2 regions of the Clostridium isatidis genome follow, and region 2 is predicted to be linked to the other one. Evidence: a T-box and tRNA genes for the amino acid it is inferred to sense, from the RefSeq annotation. Region 2 holds a T-box; the other holds one or more tRNA genes.

Region 1 (8,666 bases), 230 kb from region 2:
GCACTGAATGGGCTAGGGGGCATATTGCTTACCGAACCTTATCAAACTCCGAATGCCATATACTATTAGTCCGGCAGTCAGACTGCGAATGATAAGGTCCGTAGTCAAAAGGGAAAAAGCCCAGATCGTCAGCTAAGGTCCCAAAGTGTAAGTTAAGTGGTAAAGGATGTGGGATTTCTAAGACAACTAGGATGTTGGCTTAGAAGCAGCCACTCATTTAAAGAGTGCGTAATAGCTCACTAGTCGAGAGATCCTGCGCCGAAAATGTCCGGGGCTCAAACTTACCACCGAAGCTACGGGTTCACACTTCGTGTGAGCGGTAGAGGAGCGTCGTAATCGGGCTGAAGTCGTACCGTAAGGAGCGGTGGACTGATTACGAGTGAGAATGTTGGCATCAGTAGCGAGATGTAAGTGAGAATCTTACAGGCCGAAAATCTAAGGTTTCCTGGGGAAGGCTCGTCCGCCCAGGGTTAGTCGGGACCTAAGCCCAGGCCGAAAGGCGTAGGTGATGGACAATTGGTTGATATTCCAATACCACTATTATCGTTATTATCGATGGTGTGACGGAGAAGGATAGGATGTGCTAGCCGTTGGTTGTGCTAGTCTAAGCATTTAGGGAGTCAGGATAGGCAAATCCGTTCTGACAATCCTGAGGTGTGATGGGGAAGGTCATTATGACCGAAGTATCTGATTCCATGCTTCCAAGAAAAGCATCTAGAGAGAGAAGTAGTGCCCGTACCGCAAACCGACACAGGTAGATGAGGAGAGAATCCTAAGGCCATCGGAAGAATTGCAGTTAAGGAACTAGGCAAATTGACCTCGTAAGTTCGCGAGAAGGGGTGCCTGCGAGAGCAGGCCGCAGAGAATAGGCCCAAGCAACTGTTTAGCAAAAACACAGGTCTCTGCTAAAGCGTAAGCTGATGTATAGGGGCTGACGCCTGCCCGGTGCTGGAAGGTTAAGGGGAACACTTAGCGTAAGCGAAGGTGTGAACTTAAGCCCCAGTAAACGGCGGCCGTAACTATAACGGTCCTAAGGTAGCGAAATTCCTTGTCAGGTAAGTTCTGACCCGCACGAATGGCGTAATGACTTGGGCACTGTCTCAACTGCAAATCCGGCGAAGTTGTAGTGCGAGTGAAGATGCTCGCTACCCGCGATTGGACGGAAAGACCCCGTAGAGCTTTACTGTAGCTTAGCATTGAGTTTCGATATTGTCTGTACAGGATAGGTGGGAGACTGGGAAACTGGGGCGTCAGCCTCAGTGGAGTCGTCCTTGGGATACCACCCTGATAGTATTGGGATTCTAACTGGACGCCATGAAGCTGGTGACAGGACATTGTTAGGTGGGCAGTTTGACTGGGGCGGTCGCCTCCTAAAAAGTAACGGAGGCGCCCAAAGGTTCCCTCAGAACGGTCGGAAATCGTTCGTAGAGTGTAAAGGCAGAAGGGAGCCTGACTGCGACACCCACAAGTGGAGCAGGGACGAAAGTCGGGCTTAGTGATCCGGTGGTACCTCGTGGGAGGGCCATCGCTCAACGGATAAAAGCTACCTCGGGGATAACAGGCTGATCTCCCCCAAGAGTCCACATCGACGGGGAGGTTTGGCACCTCGATGTCGGCTCGTCGCATCCTGGGGCTGAAGTAGGTCCCAAGGGTTGGGCTGTTCGCCCATTAAAGCGGCACGCGAGCTGGGTTCAGAACGTCGTGAGACAGTTCGGTCCCTATCCGTCGCGGGCGTAGGAAATTTGAGAGGAGCTGTCCTTAGTACGAGAGGACCGGGATGGACTGACCTCTGGTGTACCAGTTGTTCTGCCAAGAGCATAGCTGGGTAGCTAAGTCGGGAAGGGATAAACGCTGAAAGCATCTAAGCGTGAAGCCCCCCTCAAGATGAGATTTCCCATAGCATAAGCTAGTAAGACCCCTTGAAGAACACAAGGTTGATAGGTTAGAGGTGTAAGTATGGTAACATATTTAGCTGACTAATACTAATAGGTCGAGGGCTTGACCAAAATAATAATGGCTATATTCATGTGCAATTTTCAGAGAACAATTTCTCTGAAAAATATTGACAGCCCATAAATATTACACTATAATATTTATGTGATCTGGTGACAATGGCATAGAGGAAACACTCCTTCCCATTCCGAACAGGACAGTTAAGCTCTATAGCGTCGATGGTACTGCAGGGGAAGCCCTGTGGGAGAGTAGAACGTTGCCAGGTAATATGGATCTTTAGCTCAGATGGTTAGAGCAACCGGCTCATAACCGGTTGGTCCGGGGTTCGAGTCCCTGAAGGTCCACCATATTCGGGGGTATAGCTCAGTTGGGAGAGCACCTGCCTTGCACGCAGGGGGTCAAGGGTTCGAATCCCTTTACCTCCACCAAAGCCACGACTATATCGTGGCTTTTTTTTTTATGTCGAAAAAGTTTGAAAAAAGTTTATAATTTTAAATATGAATAACTTAAAAAATAAGCTATAATATAAAGTATAGGATATTCCAATGTAAAAGATTTAAGGTCTTATCCCTTAGATGAGGAGTGTTGTTATGGGGAAGAAGGAAAATTTAGAACAAGAATTAATAAAACTGAAACTGGAAAAGAGACAGTTGGTTTTAGCAGGAAAAAGTACAACAAAAATAGATGAAGCTATAAAAGAAGTAGAAAAAAAATTAAATGAACAATAATAGATTTTTATAAGAATAAAAAAGAAAGGCAAAATAGATTTATTTATTAATTCTATTTTGCTTTTTTACATATATAGCTTTAAAAAATTATCATATTTAAGATATATTAAGCATATTAAAACATATAGAAAGAATTAAATGTTTCTTAATAGGAGGAGATATTAATGATAAGGACCTTTGTATGTGAGAAAGAAGGCTGTAGTGGGAATACATTTTTAATAGAAAGTAATGAAGATAGATTGTGTTTAGTTTGCTCTCATTGCAATTCTAAATATGATATAGATTTAAGTAATCAGGAATTTATTTTACTTCCTAATTGCTGTCAATGTAATAATGATATATTCAAAGTTTATAAAGATATAGAAAGAGGTAATGTTTATTATAAATGTACAAAATGTGGTGAGGTCCCTGAAAAAATATATGTAGATCCAGATGGGATACAAGTATCTTATGAAGTAAAGTTATTAAGTGATATAAAAGAAGTTATGAAGTTGCTCGAACAAAGGATTTATAATTTAGAAGGAAATATTAAAGATTTGGAAAATGGCCAAAATTTATTAGAACAATCTTTAGCTTATATTAATAAATATATAGTTGAAAAAAATTAATTATAGATATTTTTACTAAAGATAATTATAATTTATTTTATAGGATTATATACGAAGGAGAGAATGATGAGCAAAAGTAAAAGAATTATAAGCTGGATATTTTTATTAGGATGGATGGTTTTAATTTTTTATATGTCTAATCAGCCAGCTGATATATCTAATAGTCAAAGTGAATTTGTTATAATGATTTTTAATTATATAGGAATTGAATTAAATGATTATTTTGGTGAGTTAGCTTCACTAGTAGTTAGAAAAGGAGCACATTTTACTGAATATTTAATTTTATTTTTCTTTTCTTATAATTTAAGCAAAATTTATTTTGAAAAAAGAAATAAATTATATTCTATTATGTTTGTATTTTTATATGCTATTTCTGATGAATTTCATCAATATTTTATCCCAGGAAGAGAGATGAAATTTTTAGATGTAATAATTGATACATGTGGAGGAATTTTTGGATCTATACTTATAAATATAAAAAATTCGTTAAAAAAATTAAAACTTAAGAAAAACATATAAAACAAGGAGCTTTTTATAGAGCTCCTTGTTTTGCTATATATTAAAATTTAACCTTTGAAATACATAATGTATATTTTATAAATATTAAGCTCTTATTTCAAGAATTATGTTATTCTTCGTTATTATTTGTACAAGTTAAGCATAAAATTAAGTATAACTATAGATTTTAAATTTATAAACATATGATATGAGAAAATGCATGTTTAGAATATCATAAATTTATAATGAAAGGTGGGTGCAGAAATAATACTTAGGGGTATTATTAGATTTTATGAAGAGTTATAGGGTAGATAATATACGAAATGTTGGATTAATCGGACATAGTTCAGTTGGAAAGACATCCTTAGTAGAGGCTTTGTTATATAGTAATGGAAATATAGATAGGTTAGGAAAAGTTGAAGAAGGAACTACAGTTTCAGATTTTGATCCAGAAGAAAAAAGAAGAAATATTTCAATATCAGTTTCAATAGAATCCACAGAAATAAATGATACTAAAATAAATTTAATTGATATACCAGGATATTTTGATTTTTCTGGAGAATTAATTCAAGGAATGAGAGCAGCAGATGTTGCAACTATTGTAGTATCAGGCGTTTCAGGAGTACAGGTTGGAACAGAAAAAGCTTGGGATTATTGTAATAAAATAAAACTGCCTAGGGCATTTTTTATAAATAAGTTAGATAGAGAAAATTCAAGCTATGAAAGAACCTTAGAGGAATTAAAAAGTAAATTTGGTATAAGTGTAGTTCCACTACAATTTCCGATTGGAAGTGAAGAGAATTTAAAGGGAATTGTGAATGTTATATCTGGAAAGGCTATAATATATGATGAAAAAAATAATTACAGAGAAATTGATGCACCTGAAGATATTAAAGATAAAATAGATGAATATAAAAATATAATTATGGAGGCTGTAGCTGAAACAAGTGAGGAATATTTAGAAAAGTATTTTTCAGAAGGAGAACTGACTAATGAAGATATTTATACAGGTCTTGTAAAGGGATGTGCAAGTGGAGATATAGCACCTGTAATGTGTGGAAGTTCTTTAAAGGTAATAGGAATGAAATCCTTTTTAGAAGATATAGTTAGTTGTTTTCCTTCTCCAAGATATGCAATAGCACAAAAGGCAAAAGAATTAGAAAGTGAAAAAGAAATTTTTGTTAATTTTGATGAAACAAAACTATTTTCTGCTTTAGTATTTAAAACTATAGCTGATCCATTTGTAGGAAAGATATCTTTATTTAAAGTAATAACAGGAGAACTATCAAATGAAGTTAGTGTAATAAATAGTAATAAGGGGAAAGTTGAAAAAATATCTAATATATTTTTTATGAATGGAAAAAATCAGGCACAAACTAAAAAGGTTATAGCTGGTGATATAGCAGCAGTTTCTAAATTACAATATACAGAAACAGGAGATACATTATGTGATGTAAATTATAAATTAGTTTATGATAAAATGAATTTTCCAAGAACAAATATCTCAATGGCAATTTTACCATTGGCTAAAAATGACGAGGATAAGATATCAATAGTATTGCAAAGACTTCAAGAAGAAGATCCTACTTTTAGAGTTGAAAGAGATGTAGAAAATGCTGAAACAATAATATCTGGAATAGGGGAAACTCATTTAGAGGTTATAGCAAGCAAAATTAAAAATAAGTACGGAGTAGAAGTTATACTGAGAGCTCCTAAAATTCCATATAGAGAAACCATTAAGGGAATGGCATATGTTCAAGGAAAACACAAAAAACAGTCTGGTGGACATGGGCAATATGGAGATGTAAAAATACAATTTGAACCAAGAAATGACGGAGAGACTGATTTAGAGTTCGTAGATAGTATAGTTGGAGGAGTTGTTCCAAGAAATTTTATTCCTGCAGTTGAAAAGGGACTTAGAGAGTCAATAGAAAAAGGAGTTTTAGCTGGATATCCTGTTATAGGATTAAAAGCCACATTAAAGGACGGATCATATCATACAGTAGATTCATCTGAAATGGCTTTTAAAATGGCTACTTATATAGCGTATAAAAAGGGATTGGAACAGGCTAAACCTGTATTGTTAGAACCAATAATGAGTTTAGAGGTAATTATTCCAGAGGAAAATATGGGAGATGTAATAGGAGATATTAATAAAAGAAGAGGAAGAGTTATAGGGATGGAGCCTTATGAAAAGCTGCAAAAAATAATTGCAGAGGTACCAATGGCAGAAATAACCAAATACTCAACGGATTTAAGTTCTATGACTCAAGCGAGAGGAAGCTTTAAAGCGGAATTTTTAAGATATGAAGAAGTTCCAGATAATATAGCAAAAAAAATTATTGAAGAAGCAAAAAGGAATTAAATTATAGTGAATAAAATAAATTATAATTAGAAAAAATAAAAAATAAAAAAAGAAAAAAGCTAAAATATAAAATTTACTAAAGAAAAGAATAGGAGTGGAAATATGCCAGATTACAAAATGGATGTCAATGGACAACTGGGTCTTACTGAATATAGTAATATATATGATTACATTAATATAGTTGATAAAAATGATAATTTTACTATAACACTAAATAGTGTAGAAGAAAGAGATATCAATATGATTACTTCTATGCTTAAGGATAGTAATTTTTCTATACTAGAGCAAGGTATAAATGCTAATGGTAATTACTATATTAATGCTAATAAGGTTAAATAAAAAGCTATCTAGAATAGGCAAACCTATTTTAGATAGCTTAAATTTTAAAAATAAGAAGTTAAAATATTTTAATATTTACAATTTTATGTGATAAAATGAAAGTAATACAAAAAAAGGGAAGGTTGAGATATGAAAGCAGAAATAATTGCAATAGGAACAGAAATACTTCTTGGAGATATAGTAAATACAAATGCCCAATACTTAGCTAAGGAATTAGCAGCTTTAGGAATAGATGTTTATCATCAAAGTGTAATTGGTGATAATGAAGAAAGAATTATGGAAGGGATTTCTAAAGCTTTTAAAAATTCTGAGATTGTTATTACTACAGGAGGTCTTGGGCCAACACAAGATGATATTACAAAAGAAGTTGGAGCAAAATTATTTAATAAAGAATTAGTGCTTCATGAAGAATCATTAGATTGGTTAAAAAAATATTTGAAAACAGATGATGAGTATGTTGTGGAAGCTAATAAGAAACAGGCTTATATTCCAAAGGATTCAATAGTATTAAAAAATAATTATGGGACGGCACCAGGAATAATAATAAATGAAAATAATAGAATATTAATTATTTTGCCTGGACCTCCAAAAGAAATGAAAAAAATATTTGAAGAATATGTAAGAGATTATTTGAAGGATATTACAGGAAATATAATAAAATCAAAAACTATTAGAATGTTTGGAATTGGCGAAAGTGTAATGGCAAAAAAAGTTGATCATATAATTAAAAATGCAAAGAATCCAACAGTTGCTCCTTATGCTAAGGAATCAGATGTTATTTTAAGGATAACTGCAAAGGCCCATAGCGAAGAGGAATGTAATAAATTAATAAGGCCTGTATATGAAGAAATAAAGAGTATTCTAGGAGAATATATATATGGAGAAGATGAAGATTCATTAGAAAAGGTAGTTGCAAATATGCTTTGTGCTAAACAAATGAGTATAGCAAGTGCTGAATCTTGTACTGGTGGCCTTATTGCAGCAAGCTTAGTTTCATATCCAGGTATATCAGAGGTTTTTATGGAGGGAGTTGTAACCTATTCAAATGAAGCTAAGATATCAAGGCTTGGAGTTAAAGAGGAAACTTTAAATAAATATGGCGCAGTAAGCAAGGAAACAGCAGAAGAAATGGCCGTAGGAATTGCAAAAACTGCAAAGACTGATATTGGAGTTTCAACAACTGGAATAGCAGGCCCAAGTGGTGGAAGTGAAGAAAAACCAGTTGGATTGGTATATATAGGATTATATATAAAAGGAAAAACAGTAGTAAAAAAATTTAATTTTAATGGAGATAGAGAACAAGTAAGAAGAAGAGCAACATTGAATGCATTAAATATGATAAGAAAAGAACTTTTGAATTTATAAAGAGGCGAAAAATAAGCCTCTAATTAAAATTTAGAGGCTTATTTTCGTATATAAATAAAATGGGGGAGAGGCTATCTTAGAAGCATTGTGCTTCATTAGAATTATCTCCACTAATTTTATTAATTATACATTTTTTATTATTAAATTAATTAGGAGGAGTATTTTTATAGTGAAAAAAGTTTTTAAAGCAAATTTATATTTTTTAATAATTTTAATATTAGAAATTGTAGCACCTATTTTTTTAGGACAACTATATTATTTATTAAATATTACTGATGCAAGAGTAGTACTTTTTTTGAATCATTTTATCTTATTTATAATACCAGCTATAGTTTATATAGTTATAACAAAATCTTCTTTTAAGAAAACATTAAGATTAAACAAACTGGGATTAAAACAGATTTCTCTAATTATATTATTGTCATTTGCAGTACAACCTATTATGTCCTTTTTTTCTTTAATAGGAAGCTTCTTTTTTACAAATGAAGTTGGAGGTTTTGTATCTGAAATTTCTTCTATGCCTTATTTATTACTTTTAGCTCTTATTGCTGTATTGCCAGCAATATCAGAAGAAATAACAATTAGGGGAATAGTTTTATCAGGTTATGAAGATAAAAATAAGTATGTTGCAGCTGCTGTTACAGGATTGTTTTTTGGAATTCTCCATTTAGATCCTCATCAATTTTTATATACCGCAGTATTAGGTTTTTTATTTGCTTTAGTTGTAAGGGTTACTAATAGTATATATTCCTCTATGGTAATGCATTTTATTATAAATGGAACATCTGCAACCTTAGCTAAATTAAGCAA
Region 2 (22,160 bases):
TTAAAACTAACTTATCAATGAACTTATCTAGTTCGCTTAAATATTTAACTTCTTCTATTCCGCAAATTTCTCTTGCTTCTTCTTTTCTTATAGTTTTTCCATTCCATTTTTCCATAATTTCATCTATATCTTTTATGAATAGGTACTCTTTATTCTCCCCATTAAATTTACTTAATAACAATACATGAGCTTGCTCATCTATTCCTGTTAAATAATAAAAATTTCTATTTGGTGTAAAAGGATATTCTTCATCCCCAGTTTTCTTTGGAGCATTTCCTGCAAATAAAATCAGAATAGAATTATCCTTAATTTTATCAAAAACTCTTTTTCTGTTTTTTATATAAAATTCCTTTTTCATAGTTCCTCCAACTTCCTTATCAAACATTAAAAATAGGCTATATTTTAAATATAGCCTATTTTTCCCTTAAATGCATTATTTATTATAAAAGAAATCTAGTTACTATAAAAACTGAAACAATAATGGCAGTTAAATCAGCTAAAATTGCTGCCCATAAAGTATGCCTTATCTTCTTTATTTGAACAGCTCCAAAATAAACTGTCAGGGTATAAAATATTGTTTCAGTAGTTCCCATAATTACAGATGATATAAGCCCTATTTTTGTATCCGGTCCATAATTTTTTAATATATCTGTTAATACTCCAATAGCTCCACTTCCTGATAAAGGCTTTATTAATATTAAAGGAATTACTTCCTTTGGAAGGCCTATTAAAGCACCTATTGGTGCTATTAAATCATTTAAAATATCTAATAATTTTGCCTCCCTAAAAATATTTACTGCTATAAGCATAGCTAGCAGATAGGGAAATATGTTTAAACAGACTTTTAAGCCTTCCTTTGCCCCTTCAATAAACCATTCATATACTTTTCTTCCCTTGAACATTCCATAAGTTGTGATTACTATAACTATTATAGGAATAATGCTCTTAGTTAAATACTGTAACATTAAAACACTCCTTTAAAAATACCTTTGTAATATTTTGCAATATATAGTTCCTGCAATTGCAGCTATTGTGCTAGCTGTTACTGCTGGAATTATTATTGCACCAGGATTGATGGAGCCTGTTGCAGCCCTAATGGAAATTACAGTTGAAGGAACAAGCTGTATACATGCAGCATTTAATACTAAAAATAAGGCCATATCGTTAGAGGCACGTCCCTCTTTCTTGTTTAGTCTGCTCATTTCCTCCATTGCCTTTATTCCAAAAGGAGTAGCTGCATTACCAAGGCCCATCATATTTGCAGTAATATTCATAACTATGGCTCCCAAAGCTTTTTCATCCTTCGCTGCTTCTTTAAAAAGACGCTTTAATATCGGTTTAAGGAGTTTTGCTAGCTTTTGAGTAAATCCACTTTTTTCTGCTACCTTCATTACTCCACACCAAAAACACATTATTCCTACTAATCCAATTATCAATGAAACTGTTGAATCTGCTGTTTTTATGATAGAATTTGAAATAATTTCTCCATTACCTGTAATTAATCCAACTAATATTCCTAAGAATATCATTATAAACCAAACATAATTTATCAAAATTTCACCCCTTACAAATTTCTTATACAATATATGCCTTGCATGAGAAATTTATTAGTGATAGGATAAATAATATAACTATTATTTGTTATGTTTAAAATTACAAAGGAGACATAAAAGGAGATATATATGAAGGAATCTAATTTAAAATTAGCTCAAAAAGAAATTGATGATGCTTTAGAAACAGTAGAAGAGATTGTAAATGTATTAGATAATGAAACAGAGAAAAAGATAATTAAAGAAAAATTTATTTTATTAAATAATAAACTTCAAGAATTAGAAAATATTTTGAAAGAAGAAGGAATCTTATAATTAAAATAAAAACAAAAAAACAACTTCTTTTGAAGTTGTTTTTTTGACCCATAACCCAATTTTAAAAAATTCTCTTTTACTCAATACCAAACTCTTCACCGAAAGTTGAAATTTGATGAAAACGTTTAATAACCTTTGAGAGTATTATATCATCTTTACTATTTTTTTGCAATAATTTATTTAAATTACAGCAAAAATTTTTACTGAAAATTGTAAGCAAACTAAAAATCAATATAAATTAAAGATGGAGCTGCAAAGACAGCCCCTTTATGTAAAATTTCACATTTAATTTTATAATCACTATAATATTTTGTACTGAAACAATTAGATATGTTTTCAGAAGCTCATTACAATTACTTCTGCTGACAACAACTCCATCTTTATATTTATATCAATTGTTATTTAGCACTTTCCCTCTCTATTAATTCATAATCAAGTACAAATTGTGATTGTTCTAAGCCTTTTTTATTTAATAATTTTATTAACATTCTCATAGCAACAGATCCCATATCATAACTTGGTTGCTTAATTGTTGTTATTTTAGGATAGAAAAGTTCTGCTATCTCATTGTTATTAAAGCCAACAACACTTACCTCTTCAGGGACCTTTTTACCTCTTTCCCTTAAGGCATTTATTACTCCAACAGCTAATTCATCTGACGCACATACTACTGCATCATAAGGCTTTTTGCTATTTTCAAAATGTTCAACAGCATCATAACCTGATTTTACTTTTAATCCTTTTGTAAATATAAGGTCTTCATCAAGCTCTAATCCATTATCTTTTAAAGCCTTTTCATAACCAATAAATCTATCTACCCAAGCATTTAAACTTTCCTTCTTAGCTCCAACAAAAGCAATCTTTCTTCTACCTTTATTTATAAGATAGTTTGTAATTTCTTCTGAAGCCTTTATATTATCTATTGTTACGCTTGGTAGTCTCTCTTCTTTATCCTTTGTTTCAACTAGAACAGTTTTTATATTTAGCTCATTAATTAAGTCTAATATCTCTGGTTGTAAGGAAGAACTCATATAAATAACTCCATCAACCATTTTTTCTCTAAGTACTCTTAAGTATTCCTTTTCCTTTTCATCATCAAAGTCTGAATTACACAATATTACATTATAATCGTAAATATTAGAAACATCTTCAGCGCCTCTAACGATTTCAGGATAGAAACCACTAGAAATATCTGGAACAAGTATACCTATGGTCTTTGTCCTTTGAGTTTTAAGACTTCTTGCTACTATATTAGGTCTATATCCAAGTTTGTTTATTGCATCTAATACTTTCTTTTTAGTATCTTCGTTTACAACGTCTATGTCATTTAAGACTCTAGAAACAGTAGCAATGGAAACACCCGCTTCTTTAGCAACATCCTTTATCGAAGTAGCCATACTTTCATCACTCCATTTTATTCAATTTCTTTATTACATTTTAAGTATAATTATACTATTTGTAAATAGCTATTACAATATTCTCATTTTTATACAAAAATTTTTAATATTTTGCATATTAAAAGGGCTGTCTAAGACGGCCCCTTTAATAATTATTTAATAACTTTAACTGTCATATTTAAACTTTCACCATTTACATTAACTTCTTTGTAATCAGCTTCAACATTTACAAGCACTTCTTCTGTTAAAGTTTCTTTTTCTATAAATTCTCTATTTCTATTAATGATATCTATTAACATATCATTATTAGCAACATATAATTTTATTTTATCTGCAACTTCAAATCCACTTTCTTTTCTCATGTTTTGAATTTTTGAAATTATTTCTCTTAAATGTCCTTCTTCTCTTAATTCAGGAGTAATATTTGTATCAAGAACAACTCCTATAGTACCTTCGCCTGCAAAAGCATAACCTTCCTTACCTTGCATTGTTACTAGTAAATTGTCCTTATCTAAAACTATTTCTACATCATTAACTACGATAGTTTCAATTCCTCCATTGTTAATCTTTTGGGCTAATTCCATTTGATTTCTTGAAGATATTTCTTTTCTAATTCCAGGAATTAACTTACCATATGCCTTTCCTAATACAGGTAAATTAGGTTTTACTTCAAAGTTAACATGTTCCGATAAGTCGGCTCCAAATTCAACTTCTTTAATATTAAGCTCATCTTTTATTATATCTCCATAATATTTAGGTAGAGAATTTGTTGAAATCTGCATTTTTGAAAGTGGCTGTCTATTTTTAATATTGGCACCATTTCTTGCACTTCTACCAAGTTGAACTATTGTATAGGCTAAATCCATTTCTTTTTCTAGATTTTTATCTATTTCTTTTTCATTTGCTTTTGGCCATGAACATAAATGTACACTTTCAATAGCATTCTTATCTAAATTAACAACTAAGTTTTGATAAATTTCTTCAGAGATAAATGGTACAAATGGAGCTATAACCCTTACTAAAGTAGTTAAAACTCTATATAGAGTAACATAAGCACCTATTTTTTCTTCTGTTAATTCTGATGACCAGAATCTTGACCTATTTCTTCTTACATACCAGTTAGATAATTCATCAGTAAATTTCTCAATAGCAAGAGCTGCTGGTGTTATTTGATATTCATCTAAGTCCTTTTCAACAGTTTTAATTAATGTATTTAACTTTGATAATATCCACTTATCCATTACATTTTCTGATTTAAAATCTTTATAATCTAATGGATTAAACTTATCTAAGTCTGCATATAAAACGTAGAAGGAATAAACATTCCATAAAGTACTTAAGAATTTTCTTTGAGCTTCAGCAACATCATCTATTGAGAATCTTGTTGGAAGCCATGGTGCACTTGCAGTGTAGAAATGCCATCTAGTAGCATCTGCTCCTTGAGAATCTAATACTTCAAATGGATCTACAACATTTCCCTTTGATTTTGACATCTTTAATCCCTTTTTATCTAACACGTGACCTAAAACTATACAGTTTTCAAAGGAATTAGTATCAAATAAAGCTGTTGAGATAGCTAATAAAGTATAGAACCATCCTCTTGTTTGATCAACTGCTTCTGATATAAATTGTGCCGGGAATCTCTTTTCAAATTCTTCCTTATTTTCAAATGGATAGTGTAACTGAGCGAAAGGCATTGATCCTGAATCAAACCAGCAGTCTATAACTTCATGAGTTCTATTCATTTTCTTTCCACACTTTGGACAATCTAAATGAACCTTATCAATATATGGCTTATGAAGTTCTATATCATCAGGAACATTATTACCCTTTTCCTTAAGCTCTGCTATACTTCCAATACATTCTCTGTGTCCACATTCACATTCCCAAATTGGAAGTGGTGTTCCCCAGTATCTATCTCTTGAAATACCCCAGTCAATAACATTTTCTAAGAACTTACCAAATCTACCTGTTCTTATGTTATCTGGATACCAATTTATTTTGTTATTATTTCTTAATAAATTATCTCTAAGCTTAGTCATTGCAACAAACCAGCTTTCTTTTGGATAGTAAAGAAGTGGTGTGTCACATCTCCAACAATGAGGGTATGAGTGAGTATGCTTTTCAGCTTTAAATAATTTATTTTCCTTATCTAAGTATTTAACTATATCATCGTCGCACTTTTTAACAAACTTTCCAGCCCATGGAGTTACTTCATCTATGAAGTTACCACTGGCATCAACTAAATTTATAAAAGTTATTCCATTTTTCTTAGCAACAAAGCTATCGTCTTCTCCATAAGCAGGAGCTATATGAACTATTCCTGTACCATCTGTTAAAGTTACATAATCTCCATGTATAACTTCAAAAGCTTTTCCTTCAACCTTTCCAAATGGTAATAATCTTTCATATTTAAGTCCTAATAATTCAGAACCCTTAAACTCTTTAATTACTTCATATTCTTCTCCTAATACTCTTGGAGCTAATTCTTTTGCTAATATATATACTTCATCAGAATCCTGAACTTTAGCTTCTATATAGTCATAAGCCTTATTTACACATAAAGCTAAGTTTGAAGGTAATGTCCAAGGAGTTGTTGTCCATGCTAATATATATTTATTATTTTCACCTTCAACCTTAAATTTAGCTATAGCAGTTAAGTCCTTTACATCCTTATAACCTTGTGAAACTTCATGAGAAGAAAGAGCAGTTCCACATCTTGGGCAATATGGCATAACCTTATGTCCCTTATATAAAAGACCTTTTTCCCACATTGTCTTTAAAGCCCACCATTCAGATTCAATATATGAGTTATGATATGTAACATAAGGATTATCCATATCTACCCAATAGCCTATTTGCTTAGTCATTTTTTCCCACATACTAACATAAGTAAATACAGACTCTTTACATTCGTGGATAAACTTTTCTACTCCATAATTTTCAATTTGCTCTTTTCCAGATATACCTAATTTCTTTTCTATTTCAAGCTCAACAGGAAGACCATGAGTATCCCAACCTGCTTTTCTTGTAACCTTATATCCCTTCATTACTTTATATCTAGGGATAGTATCTTTAATTACTCTTGTTATAATGTGACCAACATGAGGTTTTCCATTTGCTGTTGGAGGTCCATCATAGAAAGTAAAATACTCTCCATCTTGATTTGCATTAAGATTCTTTTTTATAATGTCTTTTTCTTCCCAAAGCTTTGCCACGTCATTTTCCATGCCTACAAAGCCTTTTGATAATTCAACCTTTTTATACATTTTTAAGCTCCCTTCCATTAGATATAATATTACTCTGCTCATTTTCATTTGGTTATATTTTTCATTATTAACCATAGAAACTTAATTATTCAGTCTTAGAAAGTTATACTGTCAACATTTAAGTTATATTGTTAATATATTTAAAATAAAAAAATCTTCGCCTAAAGGACGAAGAATCGCGTATACCACCCAAGGGATATAAGTTTTTAAATTAAAAACTTTAGTTTCGAGTACAATAATACTCTATTCCTTAACGCGGAATAACGTGATAAGCTTAATCGAAAACTCTTTCAGCCTCAGACTCCTAGGTGATTTTCTTTAGCCTTAACTGTGATTTTACACCAACCAATCACTCTCTTAAAGTATACAGCTAAATACTTTTCCTATTCATAGTCTTTAATCTTATTTAAAATCTAAACAATATTTGTCTATTATTATAAAGCAAAATAAGATTAAAGTCCATATTTAAGAATATTTTTATAAATTTCTCTAATAATAATTTTATAATTAATAAATTTTTAATTAATAAATTTTTAATTAATAATTTTATTATACTAGAAATAAAATCCCTTTGCTAATATTAACTAATAATTTTTATTAATTACTATTGACTTTTATTATTAATAATTGTATAATTTAATTATAAAAAATAAACATTAAATTTGTTTTTTATCCCCTTTATTTTCCTTAGTAAGTTTTTAAATCTTAGGAGGAAAACTAAATGGAAAATGAATTAAAGGAACAAGTCCTTGACAAAATTACAAAGGTTTGTATTTGCAAGGCTATACCAAGATCCAAAATTAAAGATGCCATTAAAGCCGGAGCATCCACTGTTAGTGAAGTTTCTAAAGCAACTGGAGCTTGTACTGGTGGCTGCAAAGGATACAGATGTATTCCGAAAATTGAAGCTTTAATAGATGAACATCTAAAAAACAGCTAATATAGTTCCCCCAAACTATATTAGCTATATAGATTATATCTCCCCTAAACCACCTGAAATATTCAGGTGGTTTTTTTATTTAATAAATTCTAAAGCTTATTCCATAATTTTTTACATTGTTATCAGGGACTTTAACATTATTTTCTTCTTTTTTAATATTATCCTTTGCATAAATAACTTCAGTATTAAGTTCATCAATAATTGATTCTATGTATTTTCTTACTCTTCTAGGGGTTGGTAATAAAATAGCCTTAAATATCATATAATTTCTCCTTTCTATATAAGTCTTACTATATTATATTTATATTACATTAGCTTTATGTAAATTAATTTATTAATGGACAATTTAAATAAAAAACTAAAAGGTAACTAGCCCTTAAATACTAGTTACCTTTTAGTGAAATAAATTCTTATTTTATAGGAGTATGTTTATATGTGTATTATTAAAATTGTGGACTTTTAATAATAACGAATCCTCTAATTGATATTGATTATCATTGTATTTTAATATTAAATGTTTTTATTATATTTGTCAACAAAAATCTTTAATATTTTATTCTTTTTTATTAATTTATTTTTCAATAGAATTTTTATATTTATTAAAATAAGGAACTATTTTTATTATGTCCTTTTTTATACAATAATATAAATCATTTTCTAAATTAAGACTTTTTAATATATTATAATGTTTTGCTTCTTTTATAAAATCTATAATATTAATATTATTTTCATATATTATTTTAGCTGTCTTTGAAATATCTGATAAATTACAGCAAGTTTCTCTGCAAAGTAAGCTTATCATATAGCCAGAGCAAATGTAATCATCCATAGAAAATTCACCGTTGGTTCCTGCATTTATAAATATTATATCTTCTTTTTCATTTTTTAATGCATCTACAACAGCTCTAGCATTTAGCATTGAAGCAATTAGTATCTTTTTTGCCTTTTTACTTAAATTTATTGCTCTTGTACCATTGGTAGTTGTTAAGATAATTGTCTTCCCTTCTATTTTTTCCTTTGTGTATTCTAATGGAGAATTAGTAAAATCAAAGCCATCAATCTTTACTGCCTTTCTCTCTCCACCAAGTAATGCTTCAATTCCATTGGCTTTAAGTTCTTCCTTTTTCTTAAGAGCCTCTTCTACCGTTAATATTGGTATAACCTCTTTAGCTCCATTATTTATAGCTGTTGCTATAACTGATGTAGCTCTTAACATATCTATTACAACTACAATCTTATTCTTCAAATATTCTTCGTTAATATGATTTGCTGATATAATAACATCTATATTCACATAACTCCCCTTCTCTCAGTTCAGAATTCACAGCTATTTTCTAATTGTTATTACCAATGCAAAACATTTAAAATAGCATAAGTTATAGAAACTGCCTAGTAGTTTCATCCAAAACTGTGACTACATACTGTGCAATGTAAACTACTTAAAGTTTTTTCCTTGCCATATATCATTATCCACTAAAGCCTTATCTATTGCATTTAACACTTCCCATTTTTTTAAGCTCCACATAGGTCCAATTAATAATTCCCTAGGTGCATCTCCTGTCAATCTATGTACTACCATATCTTCTGGTATTCTTGCTATTGCCTTACAAACTAAATCTATGTATTCATCTTGTTCTAGCAGTTTAAATTCTCCTCTTCTATATTGCTCTGCCATTTTTGTTTTTTCCATCAAATGAAGCAAGTGAAATTTTATTCCCTTTGCACCAGAATGAGCAATGTAATCTACAGTCTTCATCATATCTTCTTCGGTTTCACCTGGAAGACCAAAAATAGAATGTACTACAACTTCAATATTTCTATCTAATAATCTTTTTAGAGTATTATCAAAAACCTCAAAATCATAACCTCTATTAAAGCTTCTTGCAACTTCATCATTTACTGTTTGCAGCCCAAGTTCAACTATAAGATAGGTTTTTTCATTTATTTCTGATAATAAATCCAATACATCATCATCAATGCAATCTGGTCTTGTTGCTATAGACATAGCTACAACATTCTCTTGATTTAACGCCTCATAATACTTTTTTCTAAGAACATCTACTGGAGCATATGTATTAGTATAAGCTTGGAAATAAGCAATTAACTTCTGACTATGCCACTTCTTTTCCATCATTTTTCTTCTATCTTCAAACTGACTTGTTATCTCTAACCTTCTACTCCCAGCAAAATCTCCAGATCCCCTAGCACTGCAGAAAGTACATCCTCCTACTCCAACTTTTCCATCTCTATTCGGACAAGTAAAACCTCCATCTAAAGCTATTTTATATACTTTTTCATTAAATTTATTTCTAAGATAATAGTTAAAACTATGATATCTCTTACCATTCCATTCTTTCATATTTTCCTCCATAAAGTATAAGTACAAATTATAGTTTGTACCTTTTATTTTACTACATATCTAAAATATATTAAAACTTTTGGACAAAGCAAAATTTTCCATGTAAGTTTTCTATTTTGTAGAATAAAAACTCTGTTAAGAATATATATTTGTTAATATACAGGCTTTAGGGGGATGTTAAATGAAGGAAGATTTATCAAAGATTTTTCAAATAGCTTTTGTTTTTATTGGAACAATAGTTGGTGCTGGTTTAGCTTCTGGCCAAGAAATATTAAACTTTTTTACATCTTATGGTTTATCTAGTTTTATAGGTATTATTTTTTGCGGTTTCTTTTATATAATTATAGCTATAATTGCTTCTAAAATAAGTATTAAGTATAATTTAAATTCTTACGCTGAACTAATGAGTATTGTTAGTCCCAACATATTAGGAAAATTAACTAGTGTAATTACAACTTTATTTATGTTATCTAGTGCCTCAATCATTTTAGCTGGGAGTGGTGCTTTACTTAATCAATTTTTTGGTATTCCAAAACTTATTGGCTCTTTAATAATGATGACCGTTGCTATTTTCTTTTTATTAAGGGATACAAATGGTTTAATAGAAGTTAACTCCTTTATTGTTCCTATACTTATTTTCACTATAACATTAATCACTGTTTTATATTTTTTATTTTGTAAAGACATATTTTCTGTTGACTTTATAAATAAATTTGAGCCAAGAAAAACAGGTATAGTCCTATCAACTCTTCTATATTCAGCTTTTAATGCAACTTCTTCTTGTGGTGTAATAGTTCCTTTAAGCAATCAAATAAAAAAACCTAAAACCATGATTATAGGTGTAACATTAGGAGCTATTGGATTAGCAGTATTAAGTTTTATCATTAATCTTTTGTTAATGGTCAATCAACCCTATATCTATGAATATGAAATACCTCTATTATTAGTAGCTCAGAGATTTGGAACAATAATCCAAGCCTTGCTTCTTACAGTAATATTATTAGAAATGTTCTCAACTGAAATTTCAGATGTTTATTCAATAAGTAAAACTTTAAATAAAGTATTTAAAATTAAATTTAAAAATGCAATATTTTTAGTAATATTTATTGCATTTCCTATATCAACCTTAGGATTTTCTAATCTAATAAAAACACTATATCCTATCTTTGGCGCACTATGCCTTATTTTTATTAGTCAAACTATAATTTTTTATATAAAAAATAGAAAAACAATAAATGATTAAACAATAAACAGCATGTAGTTAGTAGTGCAGAGTATAACTCCACACTCCTAACTACTAACTACTAACTACTAACTCCTAACTACTAACTACTAACTAGTTAAATTTCATCTTTATATCTAAATTTAGGCACATTAGGATCGTATAAATTATCAAAAGATCTTGGAGGAATAAATATTCTATCTATAGTTTTTTTATTTCCCCTAAGTTCAGCTATTCTAGTTACTCCAACATATATATTAGAAATTTCATACCAAGTAGCATAATCTACAACCCCAGTTCTAGGCAAGTTAAAAACGCCCTGGAAAACTCTAACTGCTTCAGCAGTATTTTCTCCAAACTGACCATCTACTGCCACTTTTGGTATTAAAGGATAATTATCAGCGATTCTATTTAATTGTTCTTGAATAGTTCTAACTGGTGGCCCTGAAGATCCAATAGTTAACTCAAATCCCGGATAGGATTCTGGTATTCCTTGAACCTCATCAGCTCTGATTAATTCAATATTATTTCCATAAAAGTTTGTTAATATTTCATATGGCGTCCTTCCCTGATCTCCTAAGTATTTGCTTCCCCATTGAGTCATCCAACCTGGACATTGTACATTCTGCCCATCACAATATTGAGCTAAAAGAGGCTGCTTGCTATTAAATCTTCTGATATATGTGGCAAAAATATCATCAACTACTTTACTTATGCTATCAAAATAATTTCTACCATATATAAAAGCATGATCATAAGCAGTTGAATTTGTTATTTGAAAATTTTTTCCCTTGCCTCTATACCATTCAGTGAAAATTCTATTAAGGGTAAAAGATATTATAGCATATACATTAGCTCTTATTGTATTTTCTGGCCAAGTTGAATATATTTCACAAGATGCCACATTCTTTATATAATCCTTATAACGAACTCTATAATTAGGTGCATTTAGATTATTAGGTCCCCCTGCATGTACTACTATAAATTCAGGTATAACTGGTTCTGGTAATACAACCCCTGAAGTTGGTTCTGGGAGTGGCTTTTCCTCTTCTTCTGGAATTTTAGGAGGATAATTACCATTTAATACATTTGGACCAATATTAATAATTTCTGCTCTTTCAAAAAATCTATTTCTATTGATATCTATTAATGGAGAAACTTCTATCATGTTAGCTGGTTGTATTGCAGTTTGGTCTGGAAATACCTGACATCTATTTATTATTATACTTTCGAAGCCTTCCCTGTCTATCCTTATATCATACATACTATAAGGAACTTGTCCCAAAGGAGCCTGTGAATACTCAAGAGGTGGTGCATCAAGTTCTACTTCTTCTGTTTCTCCCATTGAATTAGTTGAAATAACTATATCTTGTCTCTGGGTTCCACTTCCAAAAGAAGGTCTTATTGTTATAGTAGCATTGTCTATAGGTATATAACTATCTCCTACAAAGGTCTGAATTTTTAATCTGCCTTTTGCAGCCATTTTTTACTCCTTTTTTATTTTTTCTTTAATTATTATATTCCTATATGCAATATTAGGTTCTAATTTTAATAGTTTATTACCTAGATTTTCTGACGCCTAAAGTATTAATAATATTCTCTATAGCCGCAAACAAACAAACTTCCCCATATCCCCAACTTGGATCAGGATATCTTATATCTGTTCTTGGTCTATTGGCAGAAACAACCAAATAATATTTTAATCTCTCACCATATAAAAATGGATCATTTCCTTTAATAATCCCCCATTCCATCATCAGTGCTGCTATTCCAGCTATATTAGGAGCTGCCATGGATGTTCCAGTCTTAGTATCAAAAGACTTATTTGGTGCAAGAGAAGAAATATTTTCTCCTGGAGCAACAAGATCAGGTCTTATTAATTGAAACATAGCTGGACGACCTCTTCCACTAAAGGATGATATATTATTAGTTATATAATTGTAACTTCCAACAGCTATAACATTTTCTACTGTCGCGGGTATTCCTAAAGTATTTAATACAGTTGGCTGTAAAAATCTAGTTCTAGTATTTAACCCCTCAGATATTGGCAGCCATATATCAAAAACTCCAGTGTATTGATTTAGCAAATTAATTCTAATACCCCACTGACCTGCAGATAAAAATTGAGCATTTGTTGTTATTGCAATTGATATTTCACCTAATAAATCAAAGGGCTTAGGTCCTGTATAATAAATCTGGTATCTATCTCTTCCTATAATCCCCTCACTATAGCCTTCTCTCACTATTATATCTCCGCTATTAAGTCCTGTAGGAGTTATTATTCTAATACTTAGATTTGCTAAAATAGGTTTATATAAATTAAATACTATTGCTCTCTCATCACCAGCTACATTTAAAAATATTGTTTGCTGTGGTTGAAGTTCTCCTCCAATATGATGGGCTGCATCTCCTTCATTACCTGCTGCAATTACAATAGTAATTCTCTCTAATGTTGCTACTGTTGATATATATTGTTCTAAAAGACTTTTGCCATTATGTGCTCCATCATTAGTACTTAAACTTATGTTTACAACAAGAGGCTTATTAAGTTCCTTTGACTTATCTACAAGAAATTTTAATCCTTTCATTATATTAGTACTAAGAGCATATTGTCCCCTTGTAGATTTAACCATAGCTATAGAACTTCTTGGTGCTACTCCATAATATTGTTCACTTATTCTTCCTCCAGCACAGGCAATCCCTGCTACATGGGTTCCATGCCCTGTTTGATCAAATGAAGGTACAACTGAAAATGGATCTTGACTTTGAAGTGCTAAATTTATTTGCTCTCTATCATATACAGCTCCACCTAAACTCAAATCATATATATAATCAATCCTAGTTGTTCCATCTTCATTCATAAATCCAGGATGAGTATAATCTATTCCAGTATCAATAAATCCTATTAAAACTCCTTCTCCTTCTAAATCAAATCTATCCCTTGCTTGAATAATGCAAGAAGCTCTATTACTTTGTGCATCAGTTGTAAATAAATTTTTGGGCAGTTCGATATATCTAATTGTCGGCACATTAGATAAGGCAATTAAGCTATTAATTGGTATATTTACTATACCAAAACCATATCCTAAATCCTCATATGTTCCTCCTAATCCTGATACAATTTCCTGCATTTCTGCTTCATTACTAGAGGTTAAAATTATAACTTCTATTCTATTTCCTTCAAGTAAACTTGGAGCAAAACTAATCCCTAATTTACCTGAAATACTAGCTGGAAGATTTTGAAGAAGACTTAATCCAGAACCTACATGATTTATCCCCATATTTTCCACTTTATCGCCCTACCTTCATCATTATTCATTAATATTAATATATGTAATTCAAAAAAAAAGTGATAAACATTTTAAAACTATAGAATAAAAATAAAGACGAAATCTCTTCATGTTTATACATGGAAAACTTCGTCTTCAATCATTATATTTTACATATTAGCTTTTACTTTTTATTTTAAAGTTTTATTTCTAACCTTACTAGTTTAGCAATAATATCTATTTCTTTTTGTTCAACAGTTTCTGTTAATAAACTTCCACCATTGCTTACAATTAATAATTTTGAATTTCCTAACGCCTTAATTTGTCTTATGGCTCTTTTCCCCTTATAATCGACTAAAAATATACCGTTATTTACTATTTCCTTTGTTAGATAAGCAAATGCTAAATCTCCCTTTAACATTCTAAATCCAGACATTTCATCATTCTCAATTTCTAGGTAAATAACCTTATCTTGAGCAAAACCTTCTATTTTGTTAGAATGTATAGGCATTTCTTTAAATCCCTTATTACTTGAAAGAGAATAATCGTAGATTGGTACATTTTTTAATACCGATGAAAAGGCATTAGTCCAAACTTGATCTAATTCATTATTTTTATTAATATTTCTTTTTGCAGCTGTTCCTCTCAAATTTTTCTTTTCTTCTTGTAATACCTCATCAGCAGCATTCATGCTTATATCATTAAAATCAGTATTTAATATCTTCGCTGCTTTTTCTATAAGACTTTCCGGTGCAACTCTTCTTCCAATTTCTACTTCATTAATGAACTTTTCTGCAACTCCTAATTTTTTAGCTAATTGCTTTTGACTTAATCCACTTTTTAATCTCGCTTCCTTTATTTTTTCTCCTACTCTACTCACCTTAAGCTCTTCCCTTCTGTTGCTTTAAAAACCATTCTCTTTCTTCTATTAAATGTTCAAGTAAATAACTAAGCTTCCAGTCTATAGAATGTTCTGTAACTGTTGCTAAAATTCCACCTTTAATATTTTCTCTAATCCTTCTTATTAAATCCCTTAATTCCTCATCAAAAAAATTATTAAAAAGTATAAGAGATTCATTATATTCCTTTGAATTAATAGTTTCAAATCTCAATCCCTTTAAAATATCTCTAACAGTCATTTCCATCATTTCTTTTTTTACATCTATTAGTTTATATCCTTCATCTGCTAAAAAATCTAATTTTTCTAAAGGTATATTATAAACTAATATACATTTATTATTATCTAACATATAACCCTCCTAAAATTATTCTTCTATTATTTCAGGCTCATCATAATTCTCACCAAAAGTGTCTACAGTAACTTTAACCATTCTTTGATCTTCATATGGTCTATCATAATAATCTCTCTTAGCTGATACTATTTTATCTGCAACTTCTATACCTTCAATAACTTTACCAAAGGCAGCATATTGTCCATCTAAATGAGGTGCATCTTCAACCATAATAAAGAATTGACTTCCAGCAGAATCTGGTATTATTGTTCTTGCCATTGAAAGAACTCCTCTAATATGTTTTAAATCATTTTTAAAGCCATTTCTTGAAAACTCACCTTTAATACTGTATCCAGGGCCTCCCATTCCTGTACCTTCTGGGCATCCCCCCTGAATCATAAAGCCAGGAATTACTCTATGAAATATTAAACCATCATAAAAACCTTTATTTATTAAGGATATAAAATTTCTTACTGTATTTGGAGCAATCTCTGGGTATAATTCAGCTTTTATTACTCCTCCATCCTCCATATTTATTGTTACAATTGGATTTTTCATAAAAATCTCCTTTCTCTCTACCTATGTTTTATATTTTCAACCAACATTCATATTAATAACAAAATCTCCCTGAATGTAAGTTTCACTTGATATTATGTTCATATTTTAATTGTAAATACAACTATTAAATTTTTTTATTTGAAATTATATATTATTTTATAATATCTTTCTAAAAATTATCATTTACATATTTAGTAATTTATAACTTAAATCAAGTACTTCCTTTTTGTTAGAAGAATTTATAATTTCTATATTAGCCTCTTTATCCTCATCATTTAATAAGTTCTGAATTCTTAATCGTCTTTGTATTTCCTTTGCAGTTCCATAACCACCATCAATAATATCAATTTTATCACCAAGAATTTTTGAAATTGTCTTTTTTACAAAAGGATAATGAGTACATCCTAAAACAACTGAAGCTATTTCTATATCATTATACTCATTTAATTTATTATGTAAATAATCCTCTACTTCTTGGCCTTCAAAATTTCCTTCTTCTATAAATTCTACTAATCCTGGACATGGTACAGGAATTATATTAGCTTTATCTTTATATCTTTCCATAAGATTATTAAACTTCTTTTCCTTTAAAGTCATGGAAGTAGCCATAATTAAAATACTTCCTTCTTTATTTAATTCAACAGCTGGTTTTAAAGCTGGTTCTATTCCAACTATAGGAATATTAGGATATTCCATTCTTAAAGCTTCAACTGCTGCACTAGTTGCAGTGTTGCAGGCTATTACAATACCCTTAACTCCCTTTCTTAATAGAAAATCAACTGCATCAAAAGTTAACTTTCTTACTTCATCTACAGTTCTTATACCATAGGGTGCATTTTTAGAATCTCCAAAATATATATAGTCTTCATTAGGCATTAACTTTAGAGCTTCCTTCATTACACTTAATCCACCTACTCCTGAATCAAAAAAACCAATAGGCCTTCTTCTATCGTCCAACTACCTCACTCCATTTTACTTAGTTCTATAATTATTTTATACTTTTATACTTTATAAATCTATATTTATTTAGTTCTTTATTGTTATATAAAAAATATTATTATAACTTTATTTTTTAGTTACATACTATATAAGTATTAATTTTGGTTTAGAATAAAAATATTTAACTAACTTTTTTATTTGAAAATAAATATATTATATTAAATTTATTAATAATCTAATTACTTTGTTAATCGTGTTGACATGCGAATCTCCGTATAATAAAATTTCTTTATAATTACAATCGCGAATGTTCAATTATGCCAACAACCCAATATTCGTATTTATAGGAGGATCATATGAAAGATTTAATTTTTACAATACCAAAATCAAAGCACACAAAAGAAGATCTTAAACTAATTTTTGAAGAACACCCTGAAATAAAATTTGTTTCTATAGTAGGAATAGATTTATCTGGAAATGATACGGACGAAAAAATCCCAGCAAGCCTATTTTTAAAAGATATCGATTCCTTTTTAAATGGAGTTGCAATACAAACTGATGGTTCTTCAGTTGTACTACCAGGTATAGCAACTTTAAATGATGCAAAAGTTGATATGGTCACTGATTTAGAAGCTAATTGGTTTGTTGATTACAATTTTGAGCATATAGATCTTGATACAAATAAACCTATTGGTACTCTTAGAATCCCTTCTTTCTTAATTCACAATAATGTAGCTGTTGATTCAAGAAATATCTTAAAATCAACCATAAAGACATTTAAAGAAAACTTACTAGATATTTTCAAAAAAAATCCGAAAACCCTAGAAGTATACGGAATAAAATTTGAAGATATAAAAGAAATTACAATGACTTCTGCAACTGAATTAGAATTTTGGGTAAGAACACCTAATGAAGAAGTTCACATAGAAGAATTATCCACTTCTCAAGTTTTACAAGAACAATATTGGACAAGAACAAAAGGTGCAGTTAGAACAGCTTTAGAAGAAGCTTTAATCTTAATGGAAAAGTACGGATTTGAACCAGAAATGGGTCATAAAGAAGTTGGTGGAGTTAAATCTAAGTTAGATGTTAATGGACAATTTAATCATATAATGGAGCAACTTGAAATAGATTGGAAATATTCAGATGCTATGCAAGCTGCTGATAATGAAATATTTGTTAAAATCTTAATTCAAGAAACCTTCAGACGTCATGGTCTTGATGTTACCTTTAAACCTAAGCCAATTGATGATGTAGCAGGTTCTGGAATGCATACTCACCTAGGTGTAAGTTTAAAATTAAATAATGGAAAAATAATAAACCTATTTGAAGGAAAGAAAGAAGATTTCTTAAGCAGCATTGGTTATGGTGCATTAATGGGAATATTAAAGAATTATGAAATTATGAATCCTTTTATTTCTACAACTAATGGTGCCTTAAAAAGGTTAAAACCAGGATTTGAAGCTCCAGTTTGTATAGTTACATCCCTTGGTGTATCTCCAAGTATTCCTTCAAGAAATAGAACTATACTAATAGGATTAATAAGAGATTTAGAAAATCCTTTAGCAACAAGATTTGAGCTTAGATCTCCAAATCCTCACTCAAATATTTATTTAGTTATGGCAGTTTCTTATCTATCTATGTTAGACGGAATTATTTATGCTCTTGAAAATAATAAAGAACCAAAAGAACTTTTAGATGAATTATCTAAAAAACCTGGTGATAAAGCTGATTATTTAGATAAGGACAGAGCTTATAGAAGCGAAGAAGATGTATTTGAATATTATACTGAAGATGAAAGAATAAAATATTTTGGAAAAGCACCAGCTACTATTTATGAAAATCTAATTAATCTTGATAAATATCCTGAAAAACTAAAAGTATTAAAAAGAGATGGTGTATTCAGTGAAAAACTAATTAATAGTTTCAAATTAGCTATAATTGCAAGATGGTCTACTGATGTTTGCCATAGAGTAATTAATAATCATGCTAACGAAATAAGATCATTTAAGAAATTACATGGAAGTGACGCTTTAGATTTAGATGTTTCAAATTGGATGGAAATAGACAACTTAAGAAAATATATAATGAAGGACACTTATACTAGCAAGAGTTTGTTCTCTAGAATAAAAAATGCACTAGTATCAAAAGATTATTCTTTAGCATCTGATTTATTTATTGAACTTGAAGATAAAATGATTAAATTAAGAAATCTTTATTTTAATTATACAAAAAACCTACTAGATATATAAAAATAAATAGTTTATGCTCACTTGGGAGCATAAACTATTTATTTTTTATTAATTTATTATAAAATAACTAATAATATTTAATAAATTCCAATTTTTAATTACCATTCTATATACTTATTACAATAATATATTTTCTAGTAAAAATTATATTATTTTTTACTAAAAATTGATATAATGTAGATAAAAGTGTAACAGAGGTGAAAATATGAAACTTGTTCCTTTAAAAGAAGTCAAACCTAATTCATACCTTGCAAAAACTTTATACGATTCTGAAGGAAGAGTTTTATTAAATTGTGGGGCTCAACTTAATAAAAACATAATTCAAAAACTAATAAAGTTCGAAATAAATTATCTATATATAACTGAAAATAGTTATAATCCTGAAATTAAGCTTATTATAAAAAATGAGCTTCGTGATAAATGCCTAAAAACATTAAAGAATACTTTTAATGTTTTTCAAAAAAATACAATGCCTACAAGGGAAAACGATTCACTAAAGACTATTGTTTTGTTAGCTGAAGAATTATTAGAAAATATACTATCAAATGATGATCTAGTATATTTTCTATCAAATATAAAAAAATCAATTCCAAATATATATGATCACAGTCTTAATATAACAATTATATCCTTAATTGTAGGGATAGGGCTAAAACTTTCTAAAAATGATTTATTAAGTCTATGTATCGGTGCATTATTACATGATATTGGAAAAAGCTTTATAGATAAAGATATAATAGAAAAGGACAGCCCTCTGACTTTACAAGAATATGATATTTTAAAGGAGCATTGTGAAAAAGGATATAATTATTTAAAAGATATAGATTTTCTTTCAATTGACAGCAAAGCTATTATACTTCAACATCATGAAAGAATTGATGGGTCAGGATATCCTAGAGGCTTAGTTGGAAACCAAATAAACTACTTAGCTAGAATAGTGGCTATTTCAGACGCTTATGATGCTCTCACTTCTGAACAAAACTATATGTCATCATTATCAGCAAGTGATGCCCTTGAATATATAATGAGCAATGCTGGTACGCTATTTGACTTTGAAATTGTAAAAGTCTTTTCTAAAGTAGTTGTGCCTTTTCCTAATGGAACTATTGTTAAACTAAGCACCGGGGATATTGGGATGGTCACAGAAACTTTAAGAAATTTTCCTTTGAGACCAAAGGTAAAAATAATAAAGAGCAATAAGAGTAATATGGAAGGTAAAGTTATAAATTTAATAGATAATTTATCTATTGTTATATCTGAAACTTATAAAAACAATTTTAGCTATTAAGAATTTTATACTAATGATAAATAAACTCAAATAAAAGAAGCTTTTACATAAAACTATTTATGAAAAGCTCCTTTTTATTATATTTAAAACTACTCTTTATATAAATGCTGGAATTTGAACAGTATCAAAATCTTGAATATGTACATCTTTTTCTAAAATACTATATCTTTTTTTATTGATATTCCTCGAATTACTATCTATAAAATCTTCAGCTTCTTTCATACTATTTGCTTTGAATATGAAGGTCCATCCATTTTTGTCATACTTACCTGTACAAATTAGGTACTTTTTATCATCACTTTTTTTATTATATCTATCTACTATTAAACTCTTAAACTCACCAATAGTTTTATAATTTAATTTAACAAAAACCTCATTCTCCATAAAATAACCTCCACACAAACATAAGTTCTATATTATTATATTATAAGAACATATGTTTTATGTCAATATTTTTTTATATTTTTAACAATTTTTTATTCTTAATATTGTAATATTTTCTCTAAATCATCGATTACTAATTTTTGTAATTTGTGCTATAATAACTTTATTACTTTATAAAGGAGGAAAATAATGCTTACCCTAGAAAATGTAACAAAAAGCTTCAAAAAGACAACAGTTGTTAATAATCTAACATTTTCAGTAAGACCTGGGGAAATAGTTGGCCTACTAGGTGAAAATGGTGCTGGTAAAACTACTACTCTAAGAATGATTTCTACTATGCTTAAAATAACATCAGGTAATATTAAAGTTAATGATATTAATGTAAAAGAAAAACCTGCCGATGTCAGAAAAAACATTGGTATTCTTTTTGGCGGTGATGTAGGTCTTTATGATAGATTAACTGGTAGAGAAAATATAAGATATTTTGCAAGTCTTTATGGAATGAGTAAAGATGAAGCTAATAAAAGGGTTGATGAGTTAGCAGAAAGCTTTGGAATGAAGGAATATATAGACAAGCCTGTAGGAAAATATTCAAGAGGTATGAAGCAAAAAATCTCAATAGCAAGATCTATAGTCCATAATCCATCTGTTATGCTATTTGATGAACCAACAACCGGCTTAGATGTAAGTGCTGCAAAAATTGTTCAAGACTTTATTCTTCAATGCAAAAAAGAAGGAAAAACAATTTTATTCTCTAGCCACTCCATAAAAGAAGTAGAAAAATTATGCGATAGAGTTGTAATAATAAATAAGGGAAACTTATTAGAAAATTGCACCCTTGAAGAATTAAAAGAAAAACATAATGATGATAATATTGAAGAAATCTTCTTAAAGATTATAGGAGGTGAAGCAAATGAATAATTTTATAACAATTCTAAAAAAAGAGTTGTTAGATATATTTAGAGATAAGAAAACATTAATATTAACAATCTTTTTACCTATAATAATATATCCTGCTATGTTTAGCTTTATGTCATCATCTATAAATAACCTCCAAGATGAGGCCGAAAAAGAGATAAATATTTATATTGAAGGAGATAGCAGCTCTAGCGTTGCTGATGCTATATTATCTATTCCAGCTGTTAATTTAGTAAAAACAGATACTCCTCAAGAGTTATTAAAAAAA

The links. A T-box is a leader RNA that pairs with one kind of tRNA and senses whether it is charged. The one in region 2 lies ahead of ileS (isoleucine--tRNA ligase), so its partner is inferred to be a tRNA-Ile.
Region 1: it encodes a tRNA-Ile, which carries the amino acid that the T-box ahead of ileS (isoleucine--tRNA ligase) is inferred to sense. The anticodon was not compared.

The regions. Positions count from the first base shown of each region.
Region 1 is NZ_CP016786.1:2,711,323-2,719,988, reverse strand. Features, by position in the region: rRNA gene BEN51_RS12905 (23S ribosomal RNA) at 1-2,006, shown strand, start outside; rRNA gene rrf (5S ribosomal RNA) at 2,102-2,218, shown strand; tRNA gene BEN51_RS12895 (tRNA-Ile) at 2,224-2,300, shown strand; tRNA gene BEN51_RS12890 (tRNA-Ala) at 2,306-2,381, shown strand; gene BEN51_RS13880 (hypothetical protein) at 2,544-2,681, shown strand; gene BEN51_RS12885 (hypothetical protein) at 2,846-3,289, shown strand; gene BEN51_RS12880 (VanZ family protein) at 3,356-3,808, shown strand; gene fusA (elongation factor G) at 4,080-6,152, shown strand; gene BEN51_RS12870 (hypothetical protein) at 6,255-6,491, shown strand; gene BEN51_RS12865 (competence/damage-inducible protein A) at 6,621-7,856, shown strand; gene BEN51_RS12860 (CPBP family intramembrane glutamic endopeptidase) at 8,026-8,666, shown strand, end outside.
Region 2 is NZ_CP016786.1:61,790-83,949, reverse strand. Features, by position in the region: gene BEN51_RS00385 (aminopeptidase P family protein) at 1-358, opposite strand, end outside; gene BEN51_RS00380 (spore maturation protein) at 441-965, opposite strand; gene BEN51_RS00375 (nucleoside recognition domain-containing protein) at 978-1,553, opposite strand; gene BEN51_RS00370 (hypothetical protein) at 1,683-1,865, shown strand; gene BEN51_RS00365 (LacI family DNA-binding transcriptional regulator) at 2,264-3,262, opposite strand; gene ileS (isoleucine--tRNA ligase) at 3,415-6,531, opposite strand; T-box leader at 6,693-6,931, opposite strand; gene BEN51_RS00355 ((2Fe-2S)-binding protein) at 7,253-7,471, shown strand; gene BEN51_RS00350 (hypothetical protein) at 7,551-7,733, opposite strand; gene BEN51_RS00345 (2-phosphosulfolactate phosphatase family protein) at 8,043-8,765, opposite strand; gene mnmL (tRNA modification radical SAM protein MnmL/YtqA) at 8,907-9,830, opposite strand; gene BEN51_RS00335 (YkvI family membrane protein) at 10,012-11,073, shown strand; gene BEN51_RS00330 (peptidoglycan-binding domain-containing protein) at 11,171-12,535, opposite strand; gene BEN51_RS00325 (S8 family peptidase) at 12,612-14,333, opposite strand; gene BEN51_RS00320 (helix-turn-helix domain-containing protein) at 14,518-15,201, opposite strand; gene BEN51_RS00315 (DUF3783 domain-containing protein) at 15,203-15,571, opposite strand; gene BEN51_RS00310 (peptidylprolyl isomerase) at 15,587-16,111, opposite strand; gene murI (glutamate racemase) at 16,295-17,068, opposite strand; gene BEN51_RS00300 (type I glutamate--ammonia ligase) at 17,407-19,302, shown strand; gene BEN51_RS00295 (HD-GYP domain-containing protein) at 19,508-20,590, shown strand; gene BEN51_RS00290 (hypothetical protein) at 20,687-20,974, opposite strand; gene BEN51_RS00285 (ABC transporter ATP-binding protein) at 21,164-21,895, shown strand; gene BEN51_RS00280 (ABC transporter permease) at 21,888-22,160, shown strand, end outside.